DNA from 4 places in the Streptomyces sp. HUAS MS02 genome. Region 3 is predicted to be linked to each of the others. Evidence: riboswitches for the same ligand, from Rfam matches in the RefSeq annotation. Region 3 holds a riboswitch; each other region holds the start of a gene.
What was found. A riboswitch is a leader RNA that binds a small molecule or an ion and turns the genes downstream of it on or off. The one in region 3 is predicted to bind cyclic di-AMP.
Positions count from the first base shown of each region.

Region 1: linked by a shared signal. The riboswitch ahead of ACZ9QC_RS36335 (C40 family peptidase) and the one ahead of ACZ9QC_RS15335 (C40 family peptidase) in region 3 are both predicted to bind cyclic di-AMP.
Region 2: linked by a shared signal. The riboswitch ahead of ACZ9QC_RS25370 (transglycosylase family protein) and the one ahead of ACZ9QC_RS15335 (C40 family peptidase) in region 3 are both predicted to bind cyclic di-AMP.
Region 4: linked by a shared signal. The riboswitch ahead of ACZ9QC_RS22260 (M23 family metallopeptidase) and the one ahead of ACZ9QC_RS15335 (C40 family peptidase) in region 3 are both predicted to bind cyclic di-AMP.

Region 1 is NZ_CM146747.1:8,401,107-8,408,694, forward strand. It holds gene bioB (biotin synthase BioB) at 1-250, opposite strand, end outside; gene ACZ9QC_RS36310 (8-amino-7-oxononanoate synthase) at 446-1,576, shown strand; gene ACZ9QC_RS36315 (DUF397 domain-containing protein) at 1,634-1,858, opposite strand; gene ACZ9QC_RS36320 (helix-turn-helix domain-containing protein) at 1,868-2,728, opposite strand; gene ACZ9QC_RS36325 (ATP-binding protein) at 2,976-3,434, shown strand; gene ACZ9QC_RS36330 (DUF6328 family protein) at 3,406-4,026, opposite strand; gene ACZ9QC_RS36335 (C40 family peptidase) at 4,101-4,574, opposite strand; cyclic di-AMP (ydaO/yuaA leader) riboswitch at 4,578-4,748, opposite strand; partial or broken gene ACZ9QC_RS36340 (helix-turn-helix domain-containing protein) at 5,215-5,955, shown strand; gene ACZ9QC_RS36345 (hypothetical protein) at 6,049-6,450, opposite strand; gene ACZ9QC_RS36350 (hypothetical protein) at 6,672-6,989, opposite strand; gene ACZ9QC_RS36355 (ATP-dependent Clp protease proteolytic subunit) at 6,997-7,588, opposite strand, start outside.
Region 2 is NZ_CM146747.1:5,874,961-5,882,548, reverse strand. It holds gene eno (phosphopyruvate hydratase) at 1-1,099, opposite strand, end outside; gene ACZ9QC_RS25370 (transglycosylase family protein) at 1,542-2,216, opposite strand; cyclic di-AMP (ydaO/yuaA leader) riboswitch at 2,221-2,420, opposite strand; gene ACZ9QC_RS25365 (transglycosylase family protein) at 2,603-3,616, opposite strand; gene ACZ9QC_RS25360 (cytochrome P450 family protein) at 3,822-5,132, opposite strand; gene ACZ9QC_RS25355 (hypothetical protein) at 5,218-5,709, opposite strand; gene ACZ9QC_RS25350 (nucleoside triphosphate pyrophosphohydrolase) at 5,711-6,727, opposite strand; gene ACZ9QC_RS25345 (SurA N-terminal domain-containing protein) at 6,784-7,455, opposite strand.
Region 3 is NZ_CM146747.1:3,603,543-3,611,130, reverse strand. It holds gene ACZ9QC_RS15340 (hypothetical protein) at 425-778, shown strand; gene ACZ9QC_RS15335 (C40 family peptidase) at 818-2,008, opposite strand; cyclic di-AMP (ydaO/yuaA leader) riboswitch at 2,018-2,189, opposite strand; gene pcrA (DNA helicase PcrA) at 2,431-4,947, shown strand; gene ACZ9QC_RS15325 (M23 family metallopeptidase) at 5,069-6,667, opposite strand; gene ACZ9QC_RS15320 (esterase/lipase family protein) at 7,087-7,588, opposite strand, start outside.
Region 4 is NZ_CM146747.1:5,176,009-5,183,596, forward strand. It holds gene ACZ9QC_RS22225 (outer membrane protein assembly factor BamB family protein) at 1-823, shown strand, start outside; gene cyaB (class IV adenylate cyclase) at 840-1,487, shown strand; tRNA gene ACZ9QC_RS22235 (tRNA-Met) at 1,529-1,602, opposite strand; gene ACZ9QC_RS22240 (dihydrofolate reductase family protein) at 1,691-2,848, opposite strand; gene ACZ9QC_RS22245 (MarR family winged helix-turn-helix transcriptional regulator) at 2,897-3,439, shown strand; gene ACZ9QC_RS22250 (GTP cyclohydrolase II) at 3,677-4,336, shown strand; gene ACZ9QC_RS22255 (PP2C family protein-serine/threonine phosphatase) at 4,574-5,677, shown strand; cyclic di-AMP (ydaO/yuaA leader) riboswitch at 5,987-6,149, shown strand; gene ACZ9QC_RS22260 (M23 family metallopeptidase) at 6,160-7,221, shown strand; gene ACZ9QC_RS22265 (aldo/keto reductase) at 7,351-7,588, shown strand, end outside.

The DNA.
Region 1 (7,588 bases), 4.8 Mb from region 3:
TGAGGATGCCGGCCGTCGAGCCGAGCCGCTGCGAGCAGTAGGAACAGTCCTCGGGGCACAGGCCCGACTTGAGGTTCACCAGGTAGTTCAGTTTCACCCGGCGCCCGAACCAGTGCCGGCGTACCTTCCCGGCCGCGGCCACCACGTCCAACAGCTCGTCGTCGGAGGTGCCGAGAACGGCGAGCGCCTCGGCACGGCTCAGCGGCTCTCGCCGGAGCCCCTTGTCCACCAGCGTGTTCAGCAGGTCCATGAGAGCCGATCCTGTCCTACGGGACCGCTCCCGGCCAAGGAGGCTTCGGACAACAGAGTGGGATCGACGTGTGGGTATTGCCACATCGTGGGCGGCTGGTCCGGCCGTTAGTGTCTGTGCACTGCCTACAAAAGCCCCCGCCGAGCCGTCCACGACGGCCCGGCGCTGCGGGCCGCACATCAAACCGGAGGACCAATGGCGTTCGGCTGGATCGACGAGCAGGCCTCGGCGCGCCGCCGGGCCGGGCTGGTGCGGACCCTGCGCCCCCGCCCCGCCGACTCGCCGCTCCTCGATCTCGCGAGCAACGACTACCTGGGTCTGGCCCGGCACCCCGAGATCACCGAGGGCGCCGCGGAGGCCGCGCGCCGCTGGGGCGCCGGCGCCACCGGCTCCCGGCTCGTCACCGGCACCACCGAGCTGCACGGTGAGCTGGAGCGGGAACTCGCCGACTTCTGCGGTTTCGAGGCCGCCCTCGTCTTCTCCTCCGGTTACGCGGCCAACCTCGCCGCCGTCACCGCGCTCGCCCCGCACGGCTCGCTGATCGTCTCGGACGCGGGCAACCACGCCTCCCTCATCGACGGCTGCCGGTTGGCCCGGGGCACCACCCAGGTCGTGGCCCACGCCGACCCGGAGGCGGTCCGCAAGGCGCTCGCCACCGGCGGCGGGGCGCCTGCCGTCGCCGTCTCCGACACGGTGTTCTCCGTGGACGGCGACGCCGCCCCGCTGACCGGACTGGCCGCTGCCTGCCGTGAGTTCGGCGCCGGGCTCGTGGTGGACGACGCGCACGGCCTCGGTGTCCTCGGCGACGGCGGCCGGGGCGCGCCGTACGCGGCGGGGCTCGCGGGCGCCCCCGACGTGGTCGTGACGGTCACGCTGTCGAAGTCGCTGGGCAGCCAGGGCGGTGCGGTGCTCGGCCCCGCGAAGGTCATCGACCACCTGGTCAACGCGGCCCGGACGTTCATCTTCGACACGGGCCTCGCCCCCGCGGCGACCGGAGCGGCGCTCGCCGCGCTCCGGCTGCTGCGCCGTGAGCCCGAGCGCGCCGCGCGGGCCCGCGAGGTGGCCCGGGAGCTGCACACACGGCTGACGGCGTCGGGCCATGAAGCGGTGCGGCCCGACGCCGCCGTGGTCTCCGTACGCGCGCCGTCGCCGGATCAGGCGGTGCGGTGGGCGGCGGACTGCCGTGCGGCGGGTCTCGCCGTCGGCTGTTTCCGTCCACCGTCCGTACCGGACGGCGTTTCGCGGCTGCGGCTGACCGCCCGCGCGGATCTCACGCGGGAGCAGATCGACCGAGCCGTGGGGATCATCGGCGATACGCGGCCGTGAGTCGGCGTCAGGGCCGAGCGTCGCCGTAAGCGGAAGTGCGCACGCCGTCGGCGGTGGTCACCGAAGCGTGGTGATGAATCCCTCCCAGGCGTCGGGGTCGAACAGCAGGGCGGGCCCCGCCGTGTTCTTCGAATCGCGTACGGCCACCAGGCCGGCCCAGCGGCCGGACGTGGGACGGGCCGTCTCCACGCAGTTGTTCATCCCCGTGCTGCGACTGCTGCGCAGCCATCGCACTCCGTGCAGTTCGGTACTGGTGGGTACGTTCCGAGGCAGTGCGGACATGGTGCCTCCTTACGCGCCGGCGGCTAACCCGGCGATGTAATCCAACGAGTCCTCGGGCGAAAGGGCGTGGATCTGAAGGGCGTTGAAGGCCTCGACATACGCCTTGAGGTCTTCTTTCCGTTCGAGGTAGAGGCTACTCGTCAAGTGGTCGAGAACAACCACGTCCAGATCAGATGTGCTCCGAAATGAGAAAATTACGAAAGGGCCCGTGACGCCGATGTGCGCCCCGGCAGTGAACGGCAGCACCTGCAGTCGCACCTGAGGCAGCCGGGCCGCCTCGACCAGCCGGCCCAGTTGCCGGGCCATGATCTCGGGACCGCCCACCTCACGTCGGAGAACGCCCTCGTCGAGCACGGCGCTCAGCTTCAGCGGCGGGTTCGCGCGCAGCACTTCCTGCCGCGCGAGCCGCACCTCCACGAGCGCGTCGAGTTTGTCGTCTTCCAGCCCCTCCACCGCGGCCCGGGTCACCGCCCGCGCGTACTCGGGAATCTGCAGCAGTCCGGGCACCACGGAGGTCTCCAGCGTCCGCATCCCCCCGGCCTGCGACTCCAGGCTGATGAAGTCCCGGTACGTCGGCGGCAGTACGCCCCGGTACGCGTGCCACCAGTTGTGCCGCCCGCCGCCGTCCTCGGAGCCCGCCAGCGCCAGGAGCAGCTCCCGCAGTTCGGCGTCGCGGACCCCGTACGCGTCCAGGAGCTTGCGTACGTCCGCGGGCTTCACCCCGCTCGCGCCCGTCTCGATCCGGCTCACCTTGGACTGGTGCCAGCCCACGCGGTGGGCCGCCTCGATGCTGGTGAGCGCGGAACGGGTGCGCAGGACACGCAACTCGGCACCGAGCTTGCGGCGGCGCACCGCCGGACCGTACTGCATGGGATTCTCCTTCCGCCCGGCGTGCGAAGTCGGGGTGACGACAGAGGATGGACGAAACCCCCACCGAAATACGGTCGGCCGTCGGATAGTTCACCGCTTCGAGCGACAGATATATGCATATCTTGGTGGATCGTGCCCGTGACAGCCCAGGTAGTGGCAGTCTGGCGCGAAGCACCAGTCCGGGACCGTAGTCGAACCATCCGCTCCCTGTCGGACATCCGGTCCCGTGGGAAAGGGACGCCTCGCCATGGCAGATCACCTGGAAGCATCCGTCACTCTGCCGAGCGATCCCGCCTCGGTGTCCGCCGCCCGGAACTACGTCGCCGGCGTGCTCGCCGAATGGGGTCTGCCGGGCGACACCGACATCGCGGACACCGTGCGCCTGATCGTGTCCGAGCTCGCCACCAACGCCGTCCAGCACACCCTCGGTCAGTCGCCCACCTTCACCGTGGACATGGCCCTCGACCGGGACGAGCAGCTGCGCATCGGCGTCACCGACAGCCATCCACGCTTTCCGAAACGGCTCCCGGCCGCCGTCCAGCAGGACAACGGCCGGGGCATGGTCATCATCCGCTGGCTGACCGCCGAGTGCGGGGGCAGGCTCAGCGTCAGACCCACCCGGGAGGGCGGCAAGACGGTGGCGATCGAACTGCCCTGGACGGTCCCGGCCCAGCCGGTCAGCGCGGGCGGTCCGCAGGAGACGTGACGGCGTCCCAGTTCGTGTCTTCCGTGTCCGCGTTCGTGTCCGGGCCCTGAGGCGTCCTCGATGACGGTGCGGGCGCGGGGGGACGTGCGGGCGTGGTCGGAGTCGAGCCGTAGCGGTCGGAGACACGGCCCACCAGCTTCGGGAGGACGGCCCACAGGCTCAGGCACACGAGGAGGGTGCCGGCCCCGGCGGCGATCCCGGCAGTCCGGCCGAGCGTCACGTCCACGACGAGCAGGACGGATCCGGTGAAGGCCGGCATCAGCACGATCAGGCCCGCGGTGGCCAGCCTCGACGAGACCTGGACGATGACGGGCTTGGCGTTCTGCTGGAAGAGCGAGCGGTGCAGGGCGGCCGGGGCGGTGAAGAGCGTCGCCGCGAGGACCGAGAGCAGCAGGGTGATGACGTACGTGGCGCGCTGGACGGAGTCCAGGTCCGGAAAGCGCGGGGTGAAGGCCAGCGTCAGCAGGAAGGCGAAGAGGATCTGCACCCCGGTCTGGGTGACGCGCAGTTCCTGCAGCAGTTCGGAGAAATTGCGGTCGGCGCGTTCGAGTGGGGTCTCGTTGCGTGCGGGGCGGGTGCGTTCGTCGGCCATGGTCGAACGGGTATCCAAAACCGCCGGTCGCACGCCCGTGGGGGCGGCGGAGCTCCCCGCCGCCCCCACGTGGGTCAGCGGACCCGGCCGTACCAGACGTTCTTCGTCCAGAGCTTCTGCAGCCGGACGACGTCACCCGTCTTCGGCGAGTGCCAGATCTTTCCCTTCCCCGCGTAGATACCGACGTGATAGACGTTCGAGCCCGAGTGGAAGAAGACGAGGTCTCCGAGCTTGCGGCTGCTCGCGGAGATGTGCTTCGTCTTGTTGTACTGCTGCTGAGCAGTACGGGGCAGCTTCTTGCCCGCCTTCTTGAACGAGTAGAGCGTCAGCCCTGAGCAGTCGAACCTGCTCGGGCCCGTGGCGCCGTACTTGTAAGGGGAGCCCTTCTTGGAAGCCGCGACCTTGAGTGCCTTCGACGCCACCGTGGCGGCCTCGGCGTCGGCTGCGACGCCCGGGACCACGATGCTGCCGCTGACAGCGGCGATGGTCAGAGCCGAGGCCGTGCCGGCCCGGGTCAACAGCGACGGGACACGATTCAGCGCAGTCATGCGCAACCCTTCGTCAGCCGCCTGTGAAGGATGACCTGTCGGATTCGGGCTGGCGAAGTTGCCCGGCCGCTGACGCGGCTTCACCCCAAGGGCTGCTCGGCGCGGTCATGGCTTGACCGTTCCGGCGACCCGTCGTGCTTGGGTCCTCCACTCCTGCCGATGCACTTCTGTCGACCGGTCATCCGGGCGGCGGCAGGACTCGGCGTCCACCCGGATCGCCCCGCCGCTGCGGCGGGGGCTTGTCGTCAGGAAGGGATCTTGACGCACTGAAGTCCGAAAATCCCAACGGAACCGTGGATTTGTGGTCTTACTCACCACTCGCCCGTTCGGGTGGACAGACCCTTTTCGGCTGTTGTGTCCAGGCGGTCGAGGAGGTCCGCACCAGCACCGGAATGGTGCATTCCGGCCCGGTACCAGGCGTGTTGCGCAACTTGACAGGTCCTCACGACGTATGGGCCGATGGGTCGATCGCAGTAGGCCGTCCGGACGGCGCGAAACCTGGACCGGACGCTCCGTCAGTAGTACGGCGAGCGCCCCGGGATCGGTTCAGACGCTCTGGTGCTCTGTCCACATTGGTTCGCCGGGTTGGTGGGCGGGGCGGACGGATGTGCGGTATGTCCGATCCGAGTGCTGGGGTGCGGTGGCTGAGCCTGTCCGCGTGCGCAGGTTGACCGACCAGGAGGGGCAGAAGCTGCAGCAGATCGTGTGCCGGGGCAGCAGCAGTTCGGTGCGCTTCCGACACGCGATGATGCAACTGACGTCCGCCGGCGGGAACCGGTTCCCGGTGATCGCCCAGCTGGTGCAGGCCGACGAGGACACCGTGCGCGATGCGATCCATCGGTTCAACGAGATCGGCCTGGCCTGCCTGGACCCTCGGTGGGCGGGAGGCCGTCCCCTCCTGCTGCACCGCACCCACGGAGTCCGGTACTTCCACGGCTGCTATTCGGTCGGCGACGACACGCTCTGGGGCATCAACCGCCGGAAGAAGGGTGCCGCGAACACTGGCAGCGCTCAGGTCGATCCGGGCCGCCCGACCGGACGGCGCCCCATCCACGTCTTCTTGGACAACCTGTCCGCCCACAAGGGTGAGACGGTCCGCCGCTGGGCGAGGAAGAACCGCGTCCAGCTGTTCTTCACGCCGACCGCGTCCTGGGTCAAGCCGATCGAGGCGCACTTCGGGCCGCTGCGGCAGTTCACCCGAAGCGGAAAGTCTGGGAGGCCACGCTCCGCCGGATTCCACCCCGCCTTGGGAAGATGGGAAGACCAGCCCTCGCCATCCGGCGAGCATTCCGAAGGTGTCCTCGTCCGGAAGGGACTCCTCCTTGGCACTCCGCCGGCAACCCTGCCGAGTGATCGTCCCGATCAGGTGCGGTCACAGTAGTGAGGGCCACTGGCAACGGGGTTCACTCACGTGCGGGGCCGGACCTGTGGCGGACCCGGCCCCGCACTCGTGCCGTATGTGCACAGCGGCTGGTCAGGCCGCCCACACCCCCGAGTTCGCCGTGGTCGAGCCGAAGTCGAAGTAGAAGCGGGTGCCGTCCCGGACGTCCGTCGCGACCACGGTCCACTGGCCGGCCGGAGCGGTCTTGAAGGACGACTGGCAGGACGTGCCGCCCGAGCTCGGCAGGAAGCACACCGCGATGCTGGTCGTGGTGTTGGGCTTGATGTTGATGTCGTTGCAGTTGCTGGTGGCCGTGAGGTACGGACCGCCCTGCGGGTACCAGCGGTTGCCGGCGGGCTTGGAGTAGGACTTCGCGCTGCCGTAGCAAGACAGCGCGCTGGACTCGTTCGCCGACGCGGTCGGCGCGACGGCCAGCGCGCCGCCGACGAGCACGGCGGAGAACAGACATGCGGTCATGGTCTTGCGTATGGACACGTGTTTCCCCCTTGGTGGCGAGCCGGGTTCCCCCAGTGGTCCCCCTGGCAGCCGCAGCACGAGCGGCCTCACGAACCTGACCGTTCGCACCGACACCACGGGATGTTCCTGGGCCGCACGGGGCGGCGCACAGGACCAAACCGGCCATGTCGTGTTCGCGACATACTTCCCTCGACTCTCCGCAGACTCACCCGTCCCACTACCGCGGGCGGTCCGACGCCCTAGGCGGGCGAGTCCTCCGGCTCCGGCGGCAGCGCCACGCGCCCCGCCCGCCGCTCGCCGTCCAGCACCCTCAGGGCTCGCGCGAGCGTGGGGGCGTGCACCTCGTGCTCCCCACGCCTGTGCATCAGTTCGAGCGCGTCGCGCAGGGCGGTCGCCTTGGCGACCAGAGCCTGCGCCGCGCGCAACCCGCGGTAGGTGTCGCCCGGTCGGGCCGGATTGATCCGGCCGAGCAGATCGACCGCATCCAGGTAACGGTCGATCAGCTCGGCCTCGGCGCGCGTGAGCGCGGGCAACGGCGGCAGTTCCGGCGGGAGCATCGGCGGCTCACCTCGCGCCGGGGAGCGTACGCGAGGTCCTGTGGCTGGGGATCACCCGATCGGCCAGGCCGTACTCCACCGCGGCCTCCGCGTCGAGGAACGTGTCCCGCTCGATGTCGGCGCGGATCCGCTCCGGGCTCCGGCCCGTGTGCCGGACGAGCATCTCCTCCAGCCTCCGGCGGTTGCGCGTCAACTCCTCGGCCTGGATCGCCAGATCACTGGCCTGCCCCTCGATCCGGTCGGCCACCGCCGGCTGGTGGATCAGCACGCGCGCACCGGGCAGCACGAACCGTTTGCCCGGCGTGCCCGCCGCGAGCAGCACCGCGGCGGTCGAACCCGCCTGCCCCAGGCAGACGGTCTCCACGTCGCAGGTGACGAAGCGGATGGTGTCGTAGAGCGCCGTCATCGCGGTGAACGAGCCGCCGGGCGAGTTGATGTACAGCGAGATGTCGCGGTCCGGCGACTGGTGTTCGAGGTGCATGAACTGCGCCATCACGTCGTTCGCCGACGTGTCGTCGATCGGCGTCCCGAGGAACACGATCCGTTCTTCCAGCAACTTGGCGTACGGATCCATCGTTCGGTGACCCGCACTGGTGCGC
Region 2 (7,588 bases), 2.3 Mb from region 3:
CGCCGGAGCGGTGGGACATCATGCACTTGAAGCCGTTGCGCTGGGCCAGCTCGACGGCGTCCAGGGTCTCGGTCAGCGAACCGATCTGGTTGACCTTGACCAGCAGGGCGTTGGCGGAGCCCTCCTCGATACCGCGGGCGAGACGCTCGGGGTTGGTGACGAAGAGGTCGTCGCCGACGATCTGGACCTTGTCGCCCAGCTTCGCGGTGATGGTGTTCCAGCCGGCCCAGTCGTCCTCGAACAGCGGGTCCTCGATGGAGACGAGCGGGTACGCCTCGACGAGGTCGGCGTAGTACTCGGTCATCTCGGCGGCGGAGCGCTCCTTGCCCTCGAAGACGTAGACGCCGTCCTTGTAGAACTCGGAGGCGGCGACGTCGAGCGCCAGGGCGATCTGCTCGCCGGGGGTGTAGCCGGCCTCCTTGATGGCCTCGAGGATGAGGTCCAGGGCGGCGCGGTTGGACTCCAGGTTCGGGGCGAAGCCGCCCTCGTCGCCGAGGCCGGTGGACAGGCCCTTGGTCTTCAGCACCTTCTTGAGGGTGTGGTAGACCTCGGCGCCCCAGCGCAGGGCCTCGGAGAAGGACTCCGCGCCGATGGGGGCGATCATGAACTCCTGGATGTCCACGTTGGAGTCGGCGTGCGAGCCGCCGTTCAGGATGTTCATCATCGGAACGGGCAGCAGGTGCGCGTTCGGGCCGCCCAGGTAGCGGAAGAGCGGCAGGTCGCTGGCCTCGGAGGCGGCGTGGGCGACGGCGAGGGAGACGCCGAGGATGGCGTTGGCGCCGAGGGAGGCCTTGTTGTCGGTGGCGTCCAGGTCGAACATCGCCTGGTCGATGAGGCGCTGCTCGGTGGCGTCGTAGCCGACGAGCTCCGGGCCGATCTGCTCGATCACGGCGAGGACGGCCTTCTCGACACCCTTGCCGAGGTAGCGGTTGGGGTCGCCGTCACGGAGCTCGATGGCTTCGAAGGCACCGGTGGAGGCGCCGGACGGGACGGCGGCACGACCGGTGCTGCCGTCGTCGAGGCCGACCTCGACCTCGACGGTGGGGTTGCCTCGCGAGTCGAGGATTTCCCGGGCTACGACGACGTCGATGGACGGCACGAGCATCTCCTTCATGGGATGTGACGCGGAAGTGCGGGGCCCGCGGGCCTTGCGACTAGAGCCTAACCGCCCCGGGCGCGTCGGCAGCCGACCGACCGTCCCGTGGACAGACAGACCGTACCCATTGTTTCAGTCCGGAACAAAGGGGGGTGGGCCAGAAAGTGAACGGGAAGGGTCCCGCGGGGCGGGCCTGGAGGTGCACGGGCATGAAAAACCCCGCCCCGGTGCGTACGGGGGAATGCGCACCGGGGCGGGGAGCTCGTGGGGACGGGGGACGGCCTCACGAGGTCTTCACTATGGAGGACACGGATGTGAGCGGGCTGTGGTTCAGCCGGGAAGCGGCCCGAATTTCTCGGCCCGGCCGAACCAGCCCCGCCTGCCCGGCCATGGGGGCGGCCGTGGGGGACGGCAGGCGTGTGGTAGTCGTCGTCCTCGCCCGGGGTCAGCTCAGGTGGAGCTGCTGGCCCGGGTAGATGAAGTCGGCGTCGTCGATGATGTCCTTGTTCAGCTCGAAGAGCTTCTCCCAGCCACCCTTGACGTTCTTCTTCTCGGCGATGCCGCTGAGGGTGTCGCCGCTGACGACCTTGTACTCGCCGTCGCCCTTCTTGACCTTCTTGCCGGTCGGGGTCTCGACGGTGGCGCGCTCGGAGGAACGGGAGGCGCGGGTCTCCTCGCCGCTCTTCTCGGTGCTCTTCTGCGAGGTGCCGGAGTTCGAGGAGGAGGCGGCGGCGCCGTCGTACGAGGCGCTGGACAGGCCCTTGCCGCAGACCGGCCAGGCGCCCTTGCCCTGGCCCGCGAGGACCTTCTCGGCGATGGCGATCTGCTGGGCCTTGGTCGCCTGGTCGGCGGTGGAGGCGTACTGCGTGCCGCCGTAGCCGGCCCAGGTGGAGGCCGCGAACTGCAGGCCGCCGTAGTAGCCGTTGCCGGTGTTGATGGACCAGTTGCCGCCGGACTCGCACTGGGCGACGGCGTCCCACTCGGAGGCGGTGGCGGCGGAGGCGCTGCCGGCGGCCATCAGCGGGGCGGCGACGGCGGCGGCGCCGGTGACACCGGCGACGGCGATGGCGCGAACAGCCTTGGACGGGCGACGGTGCTTGCCCTTGCTGGAAAACAGCATGGAGAGATCCCCTCACCGACGCCTGCGAGGTGAGCTGTCGGGTTCGGGCCGGTTGAGTTGCCCGGCCGCGTCCGCTCGCCTCTCGGCTCACATGGCGCGGCTTCACCCCGAGCCGGTTCCGGACGTACGCCCCCGAAGGGCCGCAACCACCGGACCCGGCACTTACCTTGGGTCCCCCGCTCCTGCCTACGGCGCTTGACGCGACGACTGTTCCTTGCGGCCGTTGGCAGGATTCGGCGTACCGACCGCAGGGGCCCGCTGTGGCGAGCGGTCACGACCGTAAACAGGTGATTGCCCGAATTTCAAAGACGATCAGGGGGTCTGTGATTCATCTCCCATGGAGATCAAAACGGGCATTCAGGGGCGAATGGTGACCCGAACTCTCGCTACTTTTCGCCCGTTTCGGCACCGACTTCGAGGGTCTGACCGGGAAGGATGAGGTCCGGGTCGGTTCCGACCGTGGTCTCGTTCTCGGCGTACAGCTCGCGCCACCCGCCGGTCAGGTCCAGCGAGTTGGCGATCCGCGTCAGGCTGTCGCCCGCACGGACGGTGTACGCGCCGTCCGTGGCCGCCTGCGCCGCGTCGCCGCCACGGGAGGCGTGACGGCCGGAGGGGGTGGGGTCGGCGGCGCGGGAGCCCTCGGTCGCGTCCACACCGGCCTCCGCGTCGACGGCGGCGCTCTCGTCGGCGCTGGCGCCGCGGTGGCGACCGGTACCGGCATCACTCTCACCGGCCGAAGACTTGTCGCTTTGCTCAGACTTGTCCGACTTTGCCCCCTCGGAGGTCGCGGAGTCGTCCGCGCCGGCCTCGACCTCGGCCTCGGTGGAGCCGTCGGCGGTCGAGCCGGTCGAGTCCGAGGGCTCGGCCGAGTCGGACCCGTCACCCTTCCCGGCCGAAGTGGACGAATCAGATGAACCTGACGAATCCGAAGAACCAGACGAGTTGGCTGAATCGGAGGAATCGGAGGAACCGCCCGACTTCGCCGAGTCGTCCGCAACGCCCGTGTCCACGTCGGCCGAACCGGAGTCGCCACCGAGGTTGTGCAGCAGACCGCACGTGGCCCAGACGCCGACGCCCTGGTCGGCGAGCACCTTCTCGGCGACGGCTATCTGCTGCGAACGGCTGGCCTGGTCGGCGCTGGTCGCATAGTCGAGGCCGCCGTACTTCTCCCAGTTCGCCTGGGTGAGCTGGAGGCCGCCGTAGCGCCCGTTCCCGGTGTCCGCGCTCCAGAAGCCACCGCTCTCGCACTCCGCCACCTGGTCCCAGGTGGTCCCGTCGGCCGCGCTCGCGCCGGTGGCGCCGAGCAGGGGGATCGCGATGGCCGAGCCGGTCACTCCGGCCGCGACGAGGAGGGCGGGCGCCTGACGGGGGCGACGGTGACGACCGTTCCCGGAGAGCATGCGGTTGCCTTTCACACGACAGCAGTGACCGGTGCGAAGGGCGTGATGACCCCTTCGCACTGACGTGTGAACGTAGCCGCAGTCGATCAGTTGTCACAAGTTAATGCAGCGCAGATCACGTGAAGATCACAGAGTTGAGGGAGCGTCATTTTCCGCCATGGAATGCGTTACTGCTACGGGCTGCCCGGGTACTACTACGTACCGTTCACGCGCCGCCCACGAACCGCCCCTGCGGGGTGAATTGCACCGGAAGCGTGCGCAATCCCCGCATGATGAGCCCTCCTCGCCATCTCAAATCGGCTGAATCCACCGCGAGTCGAAGGTCGGGGAGGCGGCTGAGGAGTGTCGCCAGCGCGGTCTGGCCTTCGAGGCGGGCGAGGGGGGCGCCGAGACAGTAGTGGATGCCGTGGCCGTAACCGAGGTGCTGGTTGTCACGGCGGGAGAGGTCGAGGGTGTCGGGGTCCTCGAAGCGGGCCGGGTCGCGGTCGGCGGCCGCGAGGACGACGAGGACGGGGTCACCCGGGGCGATGTCCTGCCCGCCGACGGTGAGGGGGCGGGTCGCGAAGCGCCAGGTGGCTAGTTCCACGGGGCCGTCGTAGCGCAGGAGTTCCTCGACGCCGGTCTCGAGCAGCGCGGTCTCCCCCGCGGCGAGGGAGGTCTGGAGGCGGGAGCGCTGCTCGGGGTGGGTGAGCAGGGCGTAGGTGCCGTTGCCGATGAGGTTGACGGTCGTCTCGAAGCCGGCGAAGAGCAGGATGAACGCCATCGCCGCGGCCTCGTTCTCGGTGAGGTGCTCGCCGTGGTCGGAGGCGCGGATGAGGCCGGAGATGAGGTCCTCGCCGGGGGCGGGGTGCTCGGTGAGGGCTTCCCGCTTGCGGTGGATGAGGTCGGCGAGATAGCCGCGCATCTTCTTGACCGAGCGCGCGACACCGCCCCTCGGGCCGCCGCCGTGCCGGATCATCATGCCCGCCCAGTCCCGGAAATCATCCTGGTCCTCGCGGGGGACGCCGAGCAGGTCGCAGATGGCGTGGATGGGCAGGGGGAAGGCGAAGTCGTGGATGAGGTCGGCTTCGCCCGTCTCCGCGAAGCGGTCGATGAGCTGGTCGGTCAACTCCTGGACCCGCGGGGCGAATTCGGCGACGCGGCGGGGTGTGAACGCCTTGGAGACGAGGCGGCGGAGCCGCGTGTGGTCCGGCGGATCGATGTTGAGCAGATGGGTCATCAGCTCGGCCTTGCGCTCACCGGGGATGCCGGTCTTGCCCTTGGCGTGGGCGGGCTCGGCGTGGTGCGCGGGGTTCTTCGACAGGCGCGCGTCGGCGAGGGCCTGCTTGGCGTCGGCGTAGCGGGTGACCAGCCAGGCCTCCACACCGCTGGGGAGCCGGGTCCGGTGGACCGGCGCGTGCTCCCGGAGCCAGGCGTACGCCGGGTAGGGGTCGGTGGCGAACTCCCAGGTGAAGAGGTCGGGCGCGGGGGGTGCCGCGGGAGTGCCGGTGGGGGTGGGTGCGGGCTGCTCGGTCACCCGTCGACGGTAGCGGGCGCCCCGGGCGGCCTCCCTCCCGGCCAGGATCTTCTCGTCCCGCGCGCCCCGGGGGGGGCGACGGGCCTCAGTCGCCCAGCACCCGGACTCGGTCGAGCACGGGGTCGAACCCGAGCACCGGGTGGTCGTACGCACCCTCCGGGCACATCACGACCGGCCTGGCGAGGTGGCGACCGAGGCCGCGCAGGAAGTCGCAGAACGCGTCGAGCCGGTCCTGGCCCTGGATCTCCCGCAGGTCCATGTCGAAGTCGATCTCCTCGTCCGAGAGGAAGCGGAAGATCACCAGCATGTCCCGCGTCGGCCACACCCTCAGCTGGGGGCATTCGGCGCCGGGCGGTCGCGCGAGGACGTGGGCGGCACTCGGCACGGCCAGCGGCGTGGCGCCTTCCATGTACTCGTGCTTCCAGCCGCTCCGTGCGACGAGGTCGAGGAGCGCCTGCCAGTGCCGCGCCGATGCGTTCGGGACGTACAGGTCCGGCAGGGCGCCCATCAGGTCGGGGTCGAAGCGCTCCTTCACCTCGTCCCACGGCAGGTCGGGGGTTTCGTCGCTCCGGGGCATGTCAGTCCGTGTCCAGGCCCTCCGCGGTGCGGATCGCGTCGCGGTAGGCGCGGGACGCCGCTCTCAGGGCCGCTTCGGGGTCGGTGCCCTCGGCCTCGGCGCGGGCGGCGAGGGTGAGGAGTTCGTAGCCGATGCCGTGGCCCTGGGGCGGCGGGACGGCGAGGCCGGCGGTGCGGACGCGGGAGGAGAGCTTGGCGGCGAGGGCGAGGCCGGGCTGGCCGAGGGGGATGCCGTCGGTCACGGACTCCCGGCGTTTCTCTATCGCCTTCGTGCGCAGCCAGTGCGCCTTGACCTCCTCCGGGGTGGTGGCCGTGGCGTCGCCGAAGACATGGGGGTGGCGGTGGATCAGCTTGGTGATGATGCCGGCGGCGACGTCGTCGATGGAGAAGGGGGCGTCGGGGTCGTCCTCGGCGATACGGGCGTGGAAGACGACCTGGAGGAGGACGTCGCCCAGTTCCTCGCGGAGTTCCTCGCGGTCGCCCTCCTCGATGGCCTCGACGAGTTCGTACGCCTCCTCGATGCCGTACTTGGCGAGGCCCTTGTGGGTCTGCTGCGAGGACCAGGGGCATTCGGCCCGGATGCGGTCCATGACCTGGACGAGGTCGAGGAGGCGCGCGCCGGGGAGGTCGTAGGAGGCGGGGAGCAGCTCCAGGGACGGCATCGTGAGGCGGCCCGAACCGGCGAGGCGGGCGAGGCCGTCGGTGAGGCGGGGTTCGCCCTCGGCGGTGGCCACCACGACCACGGTGCGGCCGCCGGCGCAGGCGTCGACCAGTTCCTCGGCCGTCGGGGTCGCCCGCTCGACCGTGACGCCGGCCTCGCGCAGATACGGGAGCTGCGGATGCGCCTCGTCCGCGCAGAGGACCCGGTCCGCCCCGTGCAGTGCCTGCCACGCGGGCCAGGACAGCAGACCGGGCGCCACCCGGTGGCTGGTGGTGAGCAGGACGACTCGGCCGGGGTCGGGGGACGACGTCTGGGGGGCCGTGGGACCGGGGTCGCCGTCGGGGCGGTGTGCGTTCACCCCACGAACGTAACCCACGCCGCCGACGGCCCCCGAAGCACCGGTTCCGCCCCGCGCTACGCCGGCTGCTGTGTCCCCGCCCCGGTGACTTCCTTCAGCCACGGGGTCTTGGCCTCCAGGAGGCCGATGCGGCCGGATGCCTTGTCGACGCCCCAGCTGCCGTAGCGGGGGTTGAGGTCGACGCCGAGGTTCTCGGATGCCTCCGAGAGGGCCTTCCAGAAGACCGTGCCGCCCTCCGGGCTGTTCAGGTCGGCGCCGAGGGCGGCTGCGAGTTTCTGGACCTCGACATCGCTGCGGAGGCTCTCCTCCAACTGCTCGGGGGCGACGCTGTAGCGCTGCAGGTAGGCCGCTTCGAGGGCCTCGGCGCCGCCGGCCTCCGTCTCCAGGCCGGAACGGTACTGCTGGACCTCCTTGCGGGTGACGGTCACGCCCGCGTCGTTCAGCGCCTGGTCGAGGACCTTCTCCAGGACCATGCCGTTCAGGGTGTTGCGGGTGAGGGCGCTGGTCTGGGCGACGGCCTGCTGGTACTGGCTGTCGTCCGTGCTCGCGGCGCGCTGGGCGGCGCGCACCTCGTTCACCCGGTTCTCCAGCTGCGCGACGGTGATCCGGTCGTCGCCGACGACGGCCGCCGCACCGGGGTGCGCATCGCCTCCGCAGGCGGTGAGGAGCGGGGCCGCGGCGGTGAGCGCGGCGGTGAGGAGGAGCGCGGTGCGACGGCGGCGGTGCAAGTTGGCCTCCCGAGGAGATTGTGCGGCGGTGCACAAGGTCTTGCGGTGATCGATGGTAGGCAGTGGCCCTGCTCTCGGCCAGCCATTCGACCAACGATTCACGTCGACTTCCGGCACCGCCTCGTGCCACGTC
Region 3 (7,588 bases):
TACGGACCGCCTGGGGGGAGCGGTGACGCGTCCGGCGGCGGCCCGCACAGGGGGAGCGGGACGCCGCCGGACCTTCTCGGCGGTGGTGGCCGACTGCCGCCCCTGGCCCGGGCGGCGGTGGGGAGCCGGTCACCTGAGGGAGGACGTTAAACCTGGCTGTGATGGCCCGGTAACGCGTTGTACGGAAGTGGCGCGCACCGACTGTGAGGTGACCGTATGTGACCGAGATCCTGGCCCGGCGCCGCCGACTTCACGCTGTGCGATGACCGATGCGGCGATTTCGGACCGGGCGGGTGCGTCTCGGTGCTATGGAGCGCATATATGCAAGGTCATCCGAGGGTGCCGGTCGAGGGCGCCGGTCGAAGGTTCCGGTCCGGCCGCCCCGGTGCCCGAGGGGTCTCGGGCACCTCATTAGGCTCCGCGCATGGACGTACTCATCCACATCCTCGTCGGTCTCCACATCATCGGCATCGCCTCCCTCCTGGGAGGATTCCTCACCCAGATGAAGGCGATGGGCCAGGGCGCCGCCCGCTTCGTCCCCGCCATGCTGCACGGCGCCCTCACGATGCTCGTCACCGGCGCCCTCCTCGTCGGCCTCAACCAGGCCGACGACCAGCCCGTCGACAACATCAAGATCGGCGTCAAGCTCGCGCTGCTGATCGTGATCCTCGGCCTGGTCTACGTGAAGCGCGACGAGGAGACGGTGGAGAAGCCGCTCTTCGCTCTGGTGGGCGCGCTGACCACCGCCAACGTCTTCATCGCGGTGCTCTGGACCTGAGGCAACCCTCACGGTGAGGCCCCGGGTGGCGAGCCCCGGTTACGCGGGCCGCACCACGCTGTGGATCGAGGACTCGCCGTCGTAGAAGATCGACTCCTCGCGGACGTACGTGCCCGGCTTGGGGGCATGGATCATCATGCCGTTGCCGATGTAGATGCCGACGTGACCGATGTTGTCGTAGAAGAAGACGAGGTCGCCCGGCTTGGCGTCGGCGAGGGGGACGGTGGTGCCCGCCTCGACCTGGTCGTAGGTGGTGCGCGGGAGGTCGACGCCGGCGGCCTTCCAGGCGGCCTGGGTGAGGCCGGAGCAGTCGTAGGAGCCGGGGCCGGTGGCGCCCCAGACGTACGGCTTGCCGATCTGAGCGCGGGCGAAGGCCAGGGCCTTGGTCGCCTTCGTGGCGTAGGTGGAGTCCTCGACGGGGGCGGTGGTCCCGCTGGTGCCGGGGGACGTCTCCGTGCCGGCGGTGGTCCCTCCCTGGGGCTCCTGGGTCTCCTGGGTGCTCGGGGCCTCCTGGCTGGCCTGCTGCGCCGCCTGCAGGCGCGCGAGTTCCTCCGCCTTGCGGTCGGCCTCCTCCTGCTCGCGCTGTTCGATCGCGGCGAGCCGGGCCTTCTCCTCGGCGGTGAGGGTGGAGAGCAGTTCGCGGGCCTGGGCGAGCTTCGCCTGGACCTTGGCCTTGCCGGCCTTGAGGGCGTTCTGCGACTCGGTGAGCTTCTCGAGGCTGTCGCTCGCGGTCCGGCGCTGCTCCGCCGCGTCGGCCTGCTCGGTGACGTACGCGTCGACGGCCTGCTTCTGACGGTCCGTCAGACGGTCCATCAGCTGGTTCTGGTCGAAGTAGTCCTGCGGGTTGTCCGCGAGGAGCAGCGAGGCATGGTCGGGGGCGGACGCGCCGTTGCGGTACTGGGCCGCGGCGAACGATCCCAGTTCCTCCCGCGCCTCGTTGAGCTTCTCCGTGCGCTTGGCGACGCCGTCGAGGAGGGTGTCGACCTTCTTCTTCTGCTTGGTCGTCCTCTCCTTGGCCGCGTTGTACTTCTCGGTCGCCGACCCGGCCTTGCGGTAGAGGTCGTCGACTTTCTTCCCGACTTCCTCCAGGCTCGGCCTGTCGTCGGAGGGTGCGGCGGTGGCCGTCTGGGAGAGCAGGGCCACGGAGGTGAGGGCGGCCGTGGCGAGAGCGGGGGTGCGTATGCCCGCGCGCGTCCGGCCGGTCGGACGCGGCTTGCGGTGCGGCGCCATGGTTCGGCGTCTCCTTCCGTAGTCCGCCTACCGAGTTAGCTGTCGGGTTCGGGCGCAAGCTTCGGAAGGTTTGCCCTACGACCCTTGCCGCGAGCGGCGGTCGGGTCGATTCACCCCTGAGGTCGGTGGGTCCCCGGCTCCGGCGCCACGAGAGGCGTACCGGACTCGGCGGAGGCCGTGCGGCCCGGCGACGTTCGCCGGTTGTGTCGTACGGCCCAAGAGAAGAAGCTAGCCAACTCGTGGGTCCCGTGTGAAGGTTGATGTTCGATATGCCCGATACGTTTTCGTGACCTTAGCCTCGTGCGTGCGGCAGGCGGTACGCTCGATCGCTCACCGTCGTGAGGTGAGCGCGGTGAGTGGCGGGTGTGGACTTCCCGGGGCGGCCCCTCGCTGTCAGTGGGGGCGCCTAGACTCGGAGAGCGATGAGCAGCCTCTTTGACGACAGCTTCCTGGCGGACCTCCAGGCCCCCCGCGGCCATGCGGAGGAGCCCCCGCCGCCGCCCGAGGACGATCATGTACCGGAGCCGCTTCCGGACGATCTGTTCGGCGGGAAGTTCGACGCGCCCCCGGACCGGGACGAGTACTACCGGGGCGGCGCCCCCCGCCCGGCCCTCGACGCGGCGGCCCTCCTGGACGGGCTGAACGAGAACCAGCGGGCGGCCGTGGTGCACGCCGGCTCCCCTCTGCTCATCGTCGCCGGCGCGGGTTCCGGCAAGACCCGGGTGCTCACCCACCGCATCGCGCATCTGCTCGGCGAGCGGCATGTCCACCCGGGCCAGATCCTCGCGATCACCTTCACCAACAAGGCCGCCGGTGAGATGAAGGAGCGCGTCGAGCAGCTCGTCGGCCCGCGCGCGAACGCGATGTGGGTCATGACCTTCCACAGCGCGTGCGTCCGGATCCTGCGGCGCGAGTCGAAGAAGCTCGGCTTCACGTCCTCCTTCTCGATCTACGACGCCGCCGACAGCAAGCGGCTGATGGCGCTCGTCTGCCGTGATCTGGACCTCGACCCGAAGCGCTTCCCGCCCAAGTCCTTCAGCGCCAAGATCTCGAACCTGAAGAACGAGCTGATCGACGAGGAGGACTTCGCCGCCCAGGCCGCCGACGGCTTCGAGAAGACCCTCGCCCAGGCCTACGCGCTGTACCAGTCCCGCCTCCGCGAGGCGAACGCGCTCGACTTCGACGACCTGATCATGACGACGGTCAATCTGCTGCGCGCCTTCCCGGACGTCGCCGAGCACTACCGCCGTCGCTTCCGTCATGTCCTCGTCGATGAGTACCAGGACACCAACCACGCCCAGTACGCCCTGGTCAGGGAGCTGGTCGGCACCTCCGAGCACCCGGTGGACGTGCCGCCGGCCGAGTGGGACGTGCCTCCGGCGGAGCTCTGCGTCGTGGGTGACGCGGACCAGTCGATCTACGCCTTCCGCGGCGCGACCATCCGCAACATCCTCCAGTTCGAGGAGGACTACCCGGACGCGACGACGATCCTGCTGGAGCAGAACTACCGCTCCACGCAGACGATCCTCTCCGCGGCCAACGCGGTCATCGAGCGCAACGAGTCCCGCCGCCCGAAGAACCTGTGGACCAACGCGGGCGCCGGTGCGCAGATCACCGGCTATGTCGCCGACACCGAGCACGACGAGGCCCAGTTCGTCGCCGACGAGATAGACCGACTGACGGACGCGGGCGACGCGAAGGCCGGCGACGTCGCCGTCTTCTACCGGACGAACGCCCAGTCCCGTGTCTTCGAAGAAGTGTTCATCCGGGTCGGCCTGCCCTACAAGGTCGTCGGCGGCGTCCGCTTCTACGAGCGCAAGGAGGTCCGGGACGTCCTCGCGTATCTGCGTGTCCTCGCCAACCCCGAGGACTCCGTCCCCCTGCGCCGCATCCTCAACGTGCCCAAGCGCGGCATCGGCGACCGTGCCGAGGCGATGATCGACGCCCTCTCCCAGCGCGAGAAGATCAGCTTCCCGCAGGCCCTGAAGCGCGTGGACGAGGCGTACGGCATGGCCGCCCGGTCGACCAACGCGGTCAAGCGGTTCAACACGCTGATGGAGGACCTGCGGACCGTCGTCGAGTCCGGCGCCGGGCCGGCGACCGTCCTGGAAGCCGTCCTCGAACGCACGGGTTACCTGGCCGAGTTGCAGGCATCCACCGACCCGCAGGACGAGACCCGTATCGAGAACCTCCAGGAACTCGCCGCGGTTGCCCTGGAGTTCGAGCAGGAGGCCGGTGCCGCGGAAGGCGAGACCGAGGGCGAGGCGCCGGCCGCGGCACCCGTCGGCCTCGCCGCCTTCCTGGAGCGGGTGGCGCTGGTCGCCGACTCCGACCAGATCCCCGACGAGGAGGAGGACGGCTCGGGCGTCATCACGCTCATGACCCTCCACACCGCCAAGGGCCTGGAGTTCCCGGTGGTCTTCCTCACCGGCATGGAGGACGGCGTCTTCCCGCACATGCGCGCCCTCGGCCAGACCAAGGAACTGGAGGAGGAGCGCCGCCTCGCGTACGTCGGCATCACCCGCGCACGGGAACGGCTCTACCTCACCCGGTCGACGCTGCGCAGCGCCTGGGGACAGCCCTCGTACAACCCGCCGTCGCGGTTCCTGGAGGAGATCCCGGCCACCCATCTGGAGTGGAAGCGCACGGGTGCCTCCGCGCCGGTGTCCTCGGGTCCGGCCGCCGGTATCGCGGCGTCGCTGTCGTCCTCCCGCTCCCGTTCCTCGGCCCGTGGCGCGTCCGGCTTCGCCACCCGCCGCGGCGACGAGAAGCCGGTGGTCTCCCTCGCCGTGGGCGACCGCGTCACGCACGACCAGTTCGGCCTCGGCACGGTCGTCGGCGTCGGGGGTTCGGGAGCGAACGCGGAGGCGACGATCGACTTCGGCGACACCAAGCCGAAGCGACTGCTGCTGCGGTACGCGCCGGTGGAGAAGCTGTAGCGGACGCGCCCTGTGCCCTGCGCAACGAAACACCGGGCCCCTGCCTGAGCAGGGGCCCGGTGTTTCGTGTCTGTGCGCCCCAGGCGCGTGACGGCTGCCTGTTACGTCGGGTTACGTCGGATTACGTCGGGTCCAGCCCGTGGCTGCGCAGCCACGACAGCGGGTCGATGGCGGAGCCGCCCGCCGGGTGGACCTCGAAGTGCAGGTGCGGGCCGGTCGAGTTGCCCGAGTTGCCCGAGTAGGCGATGGTGTCGCCGGCCTTGACGGTCGTACCGGAGGCGACCTTGTAGGTGGAGAGGTGGCAGTACCAGGTCTCGGTGCCGTCCTTGGCGGTCACGATGACCATGTTGCCGTAGGCGTTGTTCCACTGGGTGCGCACGGTGCCGTCGGTCGCGGCCATCACCGCGGTGCCGTACGAGACGGGAAAGTCTATGCCGGTGTGCAGGGACATCCAGTTGACGCCGGACTGTCCGTAGTAGGCGCTGAGCCCGCGCTCGGCGACGGGGAGCGCGAACTTCGGCCGCAGGCGCTCCTTACGGGCCGCCTCCGCGGCGGCCTTCTTCTGCTCCAGCTCCTGCTGGGCCTTGAGGTCGATGCGCTCCTGCGTCCGGCTGGCCCGGTCGGCGAAGTTGTCGGCCTCGGCGGAGAGGCTCTCCAGCTGGGTGTCGAGCTGGTTGTTGGCGGTGGACGGTTTCACGGCGGTGGCGTCCGACTTGATCGACGCCGTCGTCTCCGTGTCGTCCGACGTGGCGCCGACCGAGGCCGCCGCGATCCCCGCGACCCCCATGACACAGGCCGACGGAACAGCCACGGTCAGCAGGGCGGAACGTTTGGCCGGAGCCTTGCGGCGCGACCGTGAGGCCGCGCGGGTGGCCGCCCGGCCGGGGCCCGCGCTGCTGGTGGCCGCCGTGGTGACCTCTTCCTCGCCGTCGAGGAGTATGGCGCGGTCCGCGCCGTCGCTCTCGAACTCGCCGTCCGCCGAGGGGTGTTCGTCCTGGTCGTACGGGGCGATCTGCTCGAAGGTGGCGGTCGCCTGCTGGTGGAAGTCCGTGGCCTCGGACGACAGGTCCACCACGACGGTCTGCGGGTGGTCGTGCGCTTCGTACGACTCGGGGGCGCCGCCGGAGTGTTCGGCCGCGCCGCCACCGTGCTCGTCGCCGACGGGTGTGCCGTCGCTGTTCCACTGGGTGGCGTCGAAGGCGCCCGTGTCGAAGTGCTGGGTGCCGATCCACTGCTGGGTCTGGCCGCCCTGCCCCAACTGGTCCGCGTCGTCGGACTGTTCGGTCTGCAGCCAGCCGCTCGCGTCCCACTGGCCGCTCGCGTCGGGGCCCGACGGCTGCGTCGGAACCTGGGAGAGGTGTTCGTAACCGGACGACCAGGACGTCGTGTCGTAACTGCCCGTGTCGTACGCGGCCTGGTGCTGCGCGGCGTACGGGTCGTAGTTCAGCGTCTGGTGGCTGCCGGTCGACCACTGGGTGGCGTCGTAGGAGCCGGTACCGCTGTCGTTGCCCGGCATGTCGCCGAAGAGGGGGTCGACCGCGAAGGTGCCCGTGGCGTTCACGTGGGAGCCGGTTTCAAAACCGGTGGCGGGGTAATCGCCGTACGTGGTGAAGTCGCCGTAGCCGGCTTCCTGGTGGCCGTACGACGCGTAGTGCGCCGGGTCGGCTTCAGAAGCCGCAGCCGGGGGTGTTGCGGTCCCCGACGGGTGACGATCGTTCACCAACTTCTCTTTCGCCTCGACGACAGGGGCTGGCAGAGCAGTGCGGTGACTGTACCCGGCGGTATGCGGGCGCGACAATCTTCAACGGGTTTCGCGCGCGCAGGAAACGGGCATTCGAGCGTCTTTCGGCGGTCTGTGGGCATGACTTTGGCCTGGCGTTCGAAGGTTGTTCGATAGTCGACCACTGCATGCGACATGCAGGACGCCCGTGAGAACCGGGGCGAGGCGTTTCTCCGGGTGACCTCGGGTCCGGCGTGGGGCGCGAAATTGCCGTCGGGAGGGGTGTCGCGAGTCGGGCGCGTGGTGGGGGCGCGTGGGCGCGCGCCAGGTTTACCGCCTTACGTCCGCATTTTGCCGCCCTGTGGCGAGCGTCACTGGCCCGGCCGTCAGGTTCCCGCCCCGTGGTCGGCGGTCGTGGCTCACGCCACCGTCAGGCCGCCCGGGCGGGCGGTGGCGCGGGCGCCCGTCCGTGAGGTGTCGAGGGCCTCGCGGATCCCGTTGGCGACGGCGGGGTGCACGGGCAGGGCGAGATGGCCGATCCCGGTGACCCTGATGTTCTGCGCCATCAGGTCCGGATGGTCGACGCAGGCGCTCTCCACCGGTGCCATCACATGGTCGAAATCGCTCCAGAACGCCACGAAATGGGTGCGGCAGCCCGGTGCCGGCTCCCGCAGTTCCTCCAGCACGTCCGAACCCGGCCGCATCTGCCGGACGATCGGATGGGCGTCCGCCAGCGGCACCGCCCGGGTGCCGCCGTGCGGGGTCCCCAGCGTGACGAGCGTACGGACACGGTGGTCACCGCCGAGGCGCTGCACGTAGTACCTGGCTATCAGTCCACCCAGGCTGTGGCCGACGACGTCCACCTGCTCCTGGCCCGTGCGCTCGCAGATCTCCTCGATGCGCCGGCCGAACAGCTCGGCG
Region 4 (7,588 bases), 1.6 Mb from region 3:
GCAGTTCGGCACGGGCAACGGCGTCTACACCTGCCCCGCCGTGGCCGGTGGTCTCGCCTATTTCGGCAGCGCGGACTACCACCTCTACGCGGTCGAGGTGAAGACCGGCGAGCAGCGCTGGCAGTTCAGCGCCGGCGGGGAGGTCAACTCCTCACCGGTGGTCGCCGGGGGAGTGGTCTACGCGGGCAGTGACGACGCGCGGCTGTACGCCGTGGACGCCCGTTCCGGCGAGCGGAAGTGGACGTACGCCACCGGGGGCCGGGTCCGTTCCTCCCCGGTCGTCGCGTGGAACAAGGTCTACGTCGGCAGCGAGGACGCGCGGCTGCACGCCGTGGACGCCGCGACGGGCGAACGCCGCTGGGCCTTCGAGACCGGCGGCGACGTCAAGTCCTCACCGGCCGTCGCCGACCGCGTCGTCTACGTGGGCAGCTACGACGGCAACCTGTACGCCGTGAACTGCGACACCGGCGAACGTCTCTGGACCTTTGCCACCCGCGGCGGGGTCGGCTCCTCGCCGGCGGTGTCCGCAGGTGTCGTCTACGTCGGCAGCGACGACGGCAACCTGTACGCCGTCGACGCCCGCACCGGGAAGCAGAAGTGGAAGTTCACGGTCGGCGCCGTCGTGTACTCCTCACCGGCCGTCCTCGGCGACGCCGTGTACGTCGGCAGCAAGAACGGCAACCTCTACGCCGTACGGAGGGACACCGGCAAGCCCCTGTGGACGTACCGCACCGGCGCGGACGTCCGCTCCTCACCCACGGCGACCGACGGCACGGTCTATGTCGGCAACGACAGCGGCACGGTCTTCGCGGTCAACCGCTGAGAGGGGAGGGACGAGTGTGATCGAGGCGGAGTTGAAGGCCCGGGTGCGTGCGCCGGAGGCGGTCGCGCGGGCGCTCGACGAGCGGGGCGAGGGGCGGTCCGAGACCTATCAGGACACGTACTACGACCTGCCGGACGGCAGTCTGGCCGCGCGGGACGAGGAGCTGCGGCTGCGGTTCCTGGCCGATCACGGCACGGGCGACCGGCGCACCCTGCTCACCTTCAAGGCGGCGGCCGTGGACGACGCGTCCGGTTCGAAGCCGGAGTACGAGACGCGGGTCGGCGACTCGCAGACCGCGCACGCCATCCTGGAGCACCTCGGCTACGTACCGGCGATCGTGTTCGAGAAGCGCTGCCGCAGCCACGCGTTCGAGGCGTACGGCCGGCCGATGCTCGCGACCCTCGTCCGGGTCCCCGAGCTGGACGGGACGTTCCTGGAGATCGAGACCCTGGTGGAGGAGGAGGCCGAGGTCGGCGCGGCCCTCGACGACATTCGCGCGGTGTTGGAGGAGCTGGGTGTCTCCCCCGAGGACCTCACGCGAGAGCTCTATACGGACGCGGTGGCGGCGGCCCGCCGTACCTCCGGGGGCGGGAAGGGGATGGGGATGGGGACCGGGAAGAGGACGGGGATCGGGAAAGGGAACGGGAACGGGACAAACACCTGAGGCCCGGAATCCTTGTCGGATTCCGGGCCTCAGGTCTTCAGTAGCGGGGACAGGATTTGAACCTGCGACCTCTGGGTTATGAGCCCAGCGAGCTACCGAGCTGCTCCACCCCGCGTCGTTGAAACCAGTGTACGCCATCCGCGGGACCCCTGAGCACACGGTTAACGGCGGCCCCCGTCCGGCGGTCGTCGCTGCGGTCCCGCTCAACCCAGCAGATGCGCGTTCGGTGCCTTCGCCCGCTCCTCGTACTCCGGCACCACGACCACCTCGGCCCCCTCCGCCGACAGCACCGCGTTGCCCGCGGCCGCGTCCTCGACGAACGTGTCCGGCTCGCGCCAGGCCGTGACCACGCGGCGGACGCCCGCGTCGAGGACCAGCCGGGCGCAGGGCGCGGGCCGGGAGGCGCGGCGGGCGCACGGTTCGAGGCTGCTGTAGACCGTGGCGGTGGCGAGGCGCGGGTCCGCGGGGTCGAGCTTGGCGAGGGCGGCCTCCTCGGCGTGGACCAGGGGGTCGTCACCCTCGCGGGAGTGGCCGCGGGCCAGTTCCGTACCGTCGGCCGCGACCACGACCGCCCCCACGCTGAACGCGGTCCGCGAGGGCGGGCACGCGGCGGCCAGGGTGCAGGCGAGGTCGAGCCAGTGCCGGTCGGCGGGGGAGACGGCCGGGCCGGTGCCGGGGACGGTGGGGGCGTAGCGGATGAGGACGACGTCGCCGACCGGACGGGTCTCCAGCAGCCGCAGCCGGCTCTTCGGCCCTCCGGGGTACGCGCCCGTCCCGAACAGCCGGGGTGCGTCCGCCTCGCCCACGAAGAGCGGTGCGACGGCCAGCTGCACCTCGTCCGCGAGCCCCTGCTGCAGGAGCTGGGTGTGGACCCGGCCACCGCCCTCCACCATCAGGCGGCGCACACCGCGTACGTCTCCGAGGTGGTCGAGGACGGCCGTCCACTCCAGCTCGGGGCCTACGGAGACCACGGCCACGCCGTTCGGCCCCGTCGGCAGGCCCAGCCCGTGCAGCCGTGCCGCGCCCTTGTCGGTCGTGTACACGACCTTCTCACCGCCCGTGTGCCAGAACTGGGCCGCCGGATCGAGTTCGCCGGAGGCGCTGACCGTGACCTTCAGCGGGTACTCGGGGAGCCCCGCGGCGATCCGTGCCGCGCGTCGCTCGGGGGAGTTGACCAGCAGCCGGGGGTTGTCGGTGCGCAGGGTGCCGGCCCCGATCAGGATGGCGTCGCTGGCCGCGCGCACCTCGTCGACCCGGTCGAAGTCGGCCGGGCCGGAGAGCAGCAGCCGCTCGGGTCCGGTGTCGTCCAGGAAGCCGTCGAGGGAGACGGCGGCGGACAACAGGACGTAGGGCTGGGGCATGGACGCGCTCCCTTGGTTCAAGTTTTAAACAATAACTACACTGTACGTATGACGACCCGCTGGCTCACCCCCGACGAACAGCGTGCCTGGCGCGCCTACGTCGCCGCGAGTTCCCTTCTGGAGGACGCGCTCGACCGGCAGCTCCAGCAGGAGGCCGGCCTGCCGCACCTCTACTACTCGGTGCTGTCCGCCCTCTCCGAGGCGCCGGAGCGCCGGATGCGGATGACCGAGCTCGCCGAGCGGCTGAAGATCACGCGCAGCCGGCTGACGTATGTCGTGACCAGGCTGGAGAAGGACGGCGTGGTGCGGCGCGAGGACTGCAAGTGGGACAAGCGCGGCAGTGTCGCCGTGCTCACCGACGAGGGCATGACCCTGCTGGAGCGCACGGCGCCGGGCCATGTCGAGACGGTGCGGCGTGCCGTCTTCGACCATCTCAGCCCCGAGCAGATCGGCCAGTTCGAGGAGATCTGCGCGGCCATCGCGACGGCGATCCAGGGCGGGGATTCCCGGACGGCCCCCGCCTCGGACGACCTCCCGTGGCGCCGCCGCGCCTGCTCGTCCGGCCAGCAGGACGAGGGCAATCGTGCGTGACGGCCGAGCGGACGGCGTGTGACGGCCGAGGGGACCGCGTGACAGTCGGCCAGGGCCTCGCGCGTGACGGCCGGGCAGGGCCTCGCGTGTGACGGTCGAGCGTGGCCTCGCGTGACGGGAATGTGACGTATCCCCAATCCTGTTGCTTGAAATTTGAAGCACGGGTTAGAGTCACTGCGAGCGCTGTGCTTCAAAACTGAAGCACAGTGACGCCCGCACCAGGACCGGAGAACCCGCATGCCCGACTTTCCCGCTGCCACCCCGCGTGCCCGCGTCCGGGTACCGCTGCGCTTCCACGACGGCTACGGCGTCGACGCCGAACTGGTCACCTTCCACGACCTCGTCGACGGCCGGGAGCACCTGGCGGTCGTCCTCGGCGACCCCGCCCCCGGCACGGCCCCGCTGGTCCGGCTGCACTCCGAGTGCCTGACCGGCGACGTGTTCGGCTCGGCCCGCTGCGACTGCGGTCCGCAGCTGCGCGAGGCGGTGGAGCGGATCGCCGACCGCGGCGGTGTCCTCCTGTACCTCCGCCAGGAGGGCCGGGGCATCGGCCTCTACAACAAGCTCGACGCGTACGCCCTCCAGGACCAGGGCCTCGACACCTACGAGGCGAACGCGGCGCTCGGGCTGCCGGAGGACGCCCGCGACTACACGGCGGCGGCCCAGATGCTGGGTGCCCTCGGCATCGACGAGCTGGACCTGCTCTCCAACAACCCCGACAAGGCGCAGCAGTTGCGCGACCTCGGTGTGGCCGTGCGAGACCGCGTGCCCACGGGCGTCTTCACCACCGCCCACAACGTCCGCTACCTGCGCGCCAAGGTCCTCCAGACCCAGCACACCCTCCCCCTGCACGAGCTGACGGGCGCGACAGGACTGACCGGCCTCTCGGCGGGCTGAGCCTCGTCCGGCTTCCCGACGGCCTCGACCGACCCGCCCGCCCTCCTGATGGGCTGAGCACCTCCCGGCCTCCCGATGGCTGGGCGCGCCCGGCCTCCCGATGGGCTGAACCCGTCCGCCCTCCGCGTCCCTCCACCCCCCCGTCTCCCCCGCTAGCCCACTCGGCCCCGCCGACTCGCCGCGTCGTCCGTCCCCGGAAACCCTGTAGCCGTGGGGCAGCGAGAGGGCGCGGAGGGTATGCGGAAGCCGGGCGGGCGGCGGTTCTCGTACGCCCGTACGCTCGCCCGTGTTCTTCCCGTGCTGCTGATCGCCGTCGGCCTCTTCTACGACCACTTCACGCCGCGCGAGTTCACCGCGGTCCCCTTCTTCACCGCCGCGCCCCTGGTGGCGGCCCCGCTCTTCTCGCTGCGCGGCACGGTGGTCATCGGCGCTGCGTCGGTGGTCGGCATCACCGTCGTACGGCTCTACTACGACGACGCCGGCCCCGAGGACGCGATCACCGAGATCGTCACGGTGACCACCGTCGCCGTACTGGCCGTACTGATCAACCGCCTCGCACGCCGCAGCGACGCCCGGCTCGCCACCGCCCGGGAGATCGCCGAGGCGGCGCAGCGGGCCGTGCTTCCGGTGCCGCAGGAGCGGATCGGCGGGCTGGAGATCGCCGCCCGGTACGAGGCCGCGCAGGCCGGGGCGTCGATCGGCGGCGATCTGTACGCGGTGCAGGACTCGCCCCACGGCGTACGGCTCTTCGTCGGCGACGTACGCGGCAAGGGGCTGGGGGCGGTGTCCGCGGTGGCGGTGCTGATCGGGGCGTTCCGGGAGGCGGCCGAGCAGGAGGCGACGCTCGAAGCGGTGGCCCAGCGGCTGGAACGGGCGCTGGCCCGGGAGGGGACGCGGCGGGAGGCCGCGCGGAGGGACGAGGCGGTGGAGTACGAGGGGTTCGTGACGGCCGTGCTCGCGGAGTTCCCGCACGGCGCGGGCCGCGCCCGGATCGTCAACCGGGGCCACCCCTCGCCCCTGCTGCTGCACGCCGACGGCACGATGTGCACCCTGGACGCCCCGCGGCCCGCGCTGCCGCTCGGCATGGACGACCTGGGCGCCTGGCCGGACCGCGCGGAGGAGACCGGGTTCCCGCCCGGGGCCACGCTGCTCTTCTACACCGACGGCCTGTCCGAGGCGCGCGACGCGCACGGTGTCTTCTACGACCCGGCCGCGCGCCTCTCGGGCCGTGTCTTCACCGCACCGGGCGCCCTGCTGACGACGCTCGCGGAGGAGGTGCGCCGGCACACGGGCGACCGCACCACGGACGACATGGCCCTCCTGGCGATCCGCCGCCCGTGAAATCTGGTCGTCCGATGTTCGTGAGGTGTGGTCGTCCGACGTCCGTAGGTGTGGTCGTCCGGCGTTCGCGGGGTGGAGATGTCACCGAGCGTGGCCGCTCCACCGTTCTCCGTATAACAACTGACGTCACGTCAGAGCAACTGTTACTCGCGAGTCAAGGTCAACTCGCCCGTTTTCGGCCCCTCATGACCCGTAAAGTCCTGCGCGAAGAGCGGAACGATCATTCGGAACAGCTTGGAATGGAGTACTCGCGTCTATTAACGTTCGATAACGCAGCGCGGTCGTCCCAGCCGTCACAAGAGACGGCTCCGTGCTCACGCGCCGAATCCCGCAAGGGAACCGGGGAACCACCAACCCTGGGGTGAATCGCACGGAAACCGCCGTGGCAGTACGCACGACCGGTTTACGCGCGTAGGAGACCTTCCTGCTCCGAACCCGTCAGCTAACCCGGTAGGCGAGAAGGAAGGAAGGAGTACGCCCACGTGGCGTCGAACCGGTCCGCGACCGAAGCCCCGTTCGTGCCGGCCCAACGTGACGGCGAGAGCCAGACGTTCGGCTACGGCAGCTACAACAGTGACAACGAGGGCCCCTGGCAGGAGTGGAATCCCAGTGAGGATTCGCTTCGTCCCGTTCGCGGTCGGCACCGCGTCGCCAAGAAGACCGGCGTACTCGCCCGTAACGGTCTGGCCCGCAGCTCCACGGTCCTCGGCGTCGGTGTCATAGCCGCCGTCAGCGGTGCCGGGATGGCGAGCGCGCAATCCGGCAAGGCCCCCGTCTCCATATCGATGCCCGACATGCCGAACGTCGGCTCGGTCTTCGAGGACGAGGCCGACGAGCCGGAGCCCCAGGGTTCCACCTCCCCCCTCAGCAACGCGGGGCTGATCGCCGCCGACACCGAGCAGGGCACCGCGGACGCCGGTGAGGCGCTGCGCGCCCGCATCATGGCGCAGGCCGAGTCCCAGCAGGACGCCTTCGACAAGGCCGCCGCCGAGGCCGCGCAGACCGCCGCCGCGGAGCAGGCCGCCGAGCAGGCCGCCAAGGAGAAGAAGGAAGCCGAGGCCAAGGAGGCCGCCGCCAAGAAGAAGGCGGAGGAGGAGGCCGCGGCGAAGAAGGAAGCCGAGCGTCTCGCCGCCCTGGCCAAGCAGTTCACGCTGCCCACCTCCTCGTACACCCTCACCTCCAGCTTCGGTCAGGCCGGCCCGTACTGGTCCTCCGGCTACCACACCGGCCTCGACTTCGCGGCCCCCACCGGCACCCTGATCAAGGCCGTAGGCAGCGGCACCATCACGCAGGCCGGCTACGAGGGCTCCTACGGCTACAAGACCGTCCTCACCCTCGATGACGGCACCGAGATCTGGTACGCCCACCAGTCCTCCATCGGCGTGAGCGTCGGCCAGAAGGTCGCCACCGGCGACGTCATCGGCCGCGTCGGCGCCACCGGCAACGTCACGGGCGCCCACCTCCACATGGAGGTCCACCCCGGCGGCTCCACCACCGGCATCGACCCGGCGGCCTGGCTCCGCAGCAAGGGCCTCAACCCGTAACGGCCGACAGCACCAACCCCGGACAGCGACGCCGCGTGGGCCCATGTGCCCACGCGGCGTTCGTCGATGGGGAAACGATGGGGAAGTCGGTGAGGAATGTGGGCGTCCGGTCCGGTCGTTGAGTAGGACATGACTTCTCTTCGCAAGCTGGGCACATCCGGCATCGAGGTCTTCCCGCTCGCCCTCGGCGGCAACGTCTTCGGCTGGACCGCGGACGAGGCGGGGTCCTTCGCCGTCCTCGACGCGTACGCGGCTGCGGGGGGCAACTTCGTCGACACCGCCGACTCCTACTCGGCCTGGGCCGAGGGCAACGAGGGCGGTGAGTCCGAGCGGATCATCGGCAAGTGGGTCAAGAGTCGCGGCAACC